2 regions of the Streptomyces sp. NPDC017943 genome follow, and region 1 is predicted to be linked to the other one. Evidence: riboswitches for the same ligand, from Rfam matches in the RefSeq annotation. Region 1 holds a riboswitch; the other holds the start of a gene.
What was found. Region 1 has a riboswitch for cyclic di-AMP ahead of ACH4C6_RS12840 (C40 family peptidase). Riboswitches for the same ligand answer to the same signal wherever they lie in the genome.
Positions count from the first base shown of each region.

Region 2: it holds a riboswitch for cyclic di-AMP, as region 1 does, so the genes downstream of both, ACH4C6_RS08830 (peptidoglycan DD-metalloendopeptidase family protein) here and ACH4C6_RS12840 (C40 family peptidase) in region 1, are expected to answer to the same signal.

Region 1 covers NZ_JBIRHH010000003.1:745,405-747,594, forward strand. Annotated here, with positions in the region: cyclic di-AMP (ydaO/yuaA leader) riboswitch at 714-926, shown strand; gene ACH4C6_RS12840 (C40 family peptidase) at 930-1,403, shown strand; gene ACH4C6_RS12845 (ATP-binding protein) at 1,865-2,190, opposite strand, start outside.
Region 2 covers NZ_JBIRHH010000002.1:856,202-858,391, reverse strand. Annotated here, with positions in the region: gene ACH4C6_RS08835 (tyrosine-protein phosphatase) at 1-735, opposite strand, end outside; cyclic di-AMP (ydaO/yuaA leader) riboswitch at 1,231-1,392, shown strand; gene ACH4C6_RS08830 (peptidoglycan DD-metalloendopeptidase family protein) at 1,397-2,190, shown strand, end outside.

The DNA.
Region 1 (2,190 bases):
CACGCCGTGCTCCCGGCGCGCTCCTGGTGCTCCGTCAGCCGGGCCGGCCGAGCGGGCGAGCGGCAGAGCCGGTGAGCGGGCGGCCGGTGATCCCTTGGTGCGGGTGGAGGAGCCGACCCGGTCGAGGGAGGGCGAGGGCGGGCGAGGGAGGGCCGGGCGGGAACCGGCCCCCGCGGCTCGGGGAAGGCCGAGCTGATCGGTCGTTACCTCGGCGTCGTCGACCTCCTCGGACGGGCCAACTCGGCGTGTCGCGCTCACCCTGATGCACCAACGGGGGAAGACGGAATCGCGTGCCGCCACGCCGGACCGCGTCCCGACGCGCTCGGGACGGCGAGCCGCGCACCGCCCGCGTCACCCTTCCGCCGCGGTCCGCCAGTTGAGGGGGGTGCACCACCCGGAACACGCCGACCGGCGGAACGTCCGACTCCGAGTCGAAACCGACCAAATGGCGTACCCCTGTTCGGAGTAGACACGCGTCCGGACTTCGGGTGGCTGAAGTTGCGCAACGGGCCTGGCCGCAGGGCGGAATTGGACATTCCCTCCCTGGTCGGACCGTCCACGGTGGGGTGGACGGCGGCTCGAACACAGACGTGTCCACCCGAACGGGTGAGTGGTGAGTAACAACACAAATCCTCGGTTCCGTTGGGATTTCGGGACAGCCATGAGTCAAGATCCCTGACTGACGACAAGCCCCCGCCACAGCGGCGGGGCGATCCGGGCGGACGCCGAGTCCTGCCGCCGCCCGGATGACCGGTCGACAGGAGTGGATCGGCAGGAGTGGAGGACCCAAGCACGACGGGTCGCCGGGACGGTCACGCCATGACCGGGTCCGAGCAGCCCTTGGGGTGAAGCCGCGTCAGCGGCCGGGCAACTTCGCCAGCCCGAATCCGACAGGTCATCCTTCACAGGCGGCTGACGAAGGGTTGCGCATGACTGCGCTCAATCGTGTCCCGTCGCTCATGGCCCGTGCCGGTACGGCCTCGGCTCTCACCATCGCCGCCGTCGGCGGCTCGATAGTGGCGCCCGGCTTCTCGTCCGAGGCCGCGGCAGCCACCCCGGCGACCAAGGCACTCCAGATCGCGGCCTCGAAGAAGGGATCGCCGTACAAGTACGGGGCCACCGGTCCGCACCGGTTCGACTGCTCCGGGCTGACGCTGTACTCGTTCAAGAAGGCGGGCAAGAAGCTGCCGCGCACGGCCGCCCAGCAGTACAACAAGACGCGCCACATCTCCGCCAAGAGCCGTAAGGCCGGGGACCTGGTCTTCTTCCACTCGGGCAAGAACGTGTACCACGTCGGTATCTACGCGGGTAAGAACAAGCTGTGGCACTCCCCCAAGACCGGGGACGTGGTGCGACTGCAGAAGATCTGGACCAAGAGTGTCTGGTACGGGCGCGTGAAGTGACCGCCCGGCGTGCGGCGGCGTCCTGACGCGCCGCCGCACGCCGCGGGCGTGAAGGCGGCTCGGACGGTTACCCGTGAGGTCACCCAGACGGACGTGCAGATTCTTTTCGCCTTCCTGCCGTCACTGGCCTTCACCTCGCGCTTTCGCCTTCAGCACCTCGGCCCTGCTGGTGGTGGACGTGACCACGGGCCGCAAGGCCGGGATCGCGGCGGGTGGGGCCACCTTCGTGGTCTGCGCCGGCCTGAGGGCTGCTGCCGCGGCTGGTGCGCCGGGCCGGGCCGCCGCGGCGGTGCCCGCGCCCGAGCGGCGCGCGGTGACGCAGCCGCCTCGGCAGCCCGGCTCCCTCAGAGCGCGCACGGAGGCCCCGGCAAGGCGTCGCCGAGCGCGACGGGGTCCCGGGGGCCGCCCGGGGGGCCGAGCGAAGGGTGATCGGGCGCCGTCCGCGGAGGTCCGTCGGAGTTCTAGGGTTCCTGAGGGCCCCGGGACGGTACCGGCTGGGCCGGGATGGTCCAGGGCAGTTCGATCGTGATGGTCTTGCCGCCCTCCCGGGTCGGCCGGATGCGCAGCTTGCCGCCGCATTCCGCGGTCAGCCACCGGATGATGACCAGGCCGCGCCCGTTGTCCTGCTGGACCGCGGCGGGCAGGCGCCTGGGAAGGCGCGGATGGCTGTCCGTGACGCCGATGCGCAGGTGCTCGTCACGGTCGAGCACGACGTCCACCGTGAACGTGGGCGACTGACCGAAGGTGTGCTGGACGGCATTGGTGGCCAGTTCGGAGATGATCAGCC
Region 2 (2,190 bases), on a different contig from region 1:
CAGATAGGCGTCGACCCCGCCCCAGGTCTCCTCGATCGTGTCGAAGGCGGCCGTCAGGTACTCGGCGCGCGCGTCGAACAGGGGGCTGAGCAGTTCCATGACCTCGGGGGAGTAGGCCGAGGCGTGCGAGCTGCTGCGGTGGACCTTGTAGCGGCGGTGCTTGGCGTTCGACTTCAGGTAGTCGTCGACGATCGCCTCCCGCTCGACGCCCACCGCCAGCAGCGTCACCGCCACCGACAGCCCCGCGCGGTCCTTGCCGGCCGCGCAGTGCATCAGCGCCGGGACGCTGTCCTGCGCCAGGGCGTGCAGGACCCGGGAGTGCTCGCCGGTGCGGTCCTTGACGATCGAGCGGTACGAGGCGATCATCCGGGCCGCGCCCTTGCCGTCGGCCAGGATCGCGCGCAACTGGTCCAGGTCGCCGTCGCGGACCATCGTCCAGAACTCGGCGCCGTCGGCCGGGTCGCTCAGGGGCAGGTTCACGTTGCGCACGCCCGGCAGCGTGACGTCCGGCCCCTCCAGCTTCTGGTCGGCCGCGTTGCGGAAGTCGAAGATCGTGTGCAGGCCCAGTCCGGCCAGGAAGGCGGCGTCCTCCCCGGTCGCGTGCGCGAGGTGGCCGCTGCGGAACAGCACGCCCGGGCGCACCCGCCGTCCGTCCACCGTCGGCAGTCCGCCGACGTCGCGGAAATTGCGCACTCCGGTCAGCTCGGGCTCCGTCGACGGGACCTGCTGTGTCACGAGGGCTCCTCCCCATCGGTGCCGCCGCCGCGGCTCGCCGGCGGGCACCACCCGACGATACGACATGCCTGCCTGGGGCAATCAGGTGTCCACAGCCGTCACCGGCGTCCCGGCACCCGAGGGGCGGGCGACGGGGCGGTGGCCGTCCGGGTGCCGGGATCGTCGTCCATGTTGAGCGGAAGTGGCAGTTTGGTCCGAATGAGGCGCTTCGGCCGCTTCGCCACAACGTGCCCTGGTCGGCGCCGAGATGGGGAGAGGGGGCGTGACCATCGTCATATCCGTGACGATGTGTTGTCGCCATGTGCACGTAATTCGGGCAATTATCCGGGACATTGGGAAAAGCGGAAGATCGTGGATCCACGCTCGGTGACGGCGGAGAACACCGGTGCCTCAGGGAAAACACCGTCACGCGCAACCACAGGCTTGTCCCTTCGCGTCCCGGTCGCTTACGTTCCACACCGATCCGGACGGACGCCTAATCCTGCCGCCGCCCGGTGCCCGCACCCACTGACCCGACGTACGGCAGGAGCGGGGGACCCACAGGTACGACGCCTGTTCCGGTTCCCGGAACGGCTTGGGGTTCAGTCGCGCCACGGCGCGGCCGGGCATCTCCAGCCCGCACCCGACAGCTCACCTCGCAGGCGACGGAGAGGAATTCGCCATGCCCGCGAAGGGTAAGCACCGCCGTCCCAAGACCCAGCGTTTCACCCGCTCCATCGCCGTCGCCGGCACCGGCGGCGCCGCTCTCGCGCTCCCGCTGATGGGAGCCGCCGGCGCCCACGCCGCCACCCCGCAGACGGCTCCGGACAAGGCGGTCCAGTCCGCTCCGGCCCCGGAGAAGAAGGCCGCCGAGAAGACCGCCGGTGCCCGCACGTACACCGTGAAGGCCGGCGACTACCTCGCGAGGATCGCCGCCGACCAGCACGTCAGCGGTGGCTGGAAGAAGCTGTACGCGGACAACCGCGACGCCGTCGGCGACGACCCGTCGCTGATCCACCCGGGCCTGAAGCTCTCCCTCGGCAAGAAGGCCGCCGCGAGCCAGGCCCCGGCGAAGCCCGCCCCCAAGGCCTCGGCGGAGAAGCCCGCGAAGAAGTCCGCCGCCGAGTCCTCCGCGGACACCTCCGCCAAGGCCGGCACCGCCGCGAAGCCGGCCGCCGCCGCGCCCGCCGCCCAGGGCAATGCCAGTGGCTTCTCGCTGCCGGTGGACGGCGCGTCCGTCGGCACCCCCTACCGCATGTCCGGCAGCATGTGGTCCAGCGGCTACCACACCGGTGTCGACTTCGTCGTCCCGACCGGCACCTCCCTCAAGGCCGTCGGCGCGGGCACGGTCGTCTCCGCCGGCTGGGGCGGCGCGTACGGCAACCAGGTCGTCATCAAGCTCAGCGACGGCAACTACGCCCAGTACGCCCACCTGTCGCAGCTGTCCGTCTCGGCCGGCCAGACCGTGACCGCCGG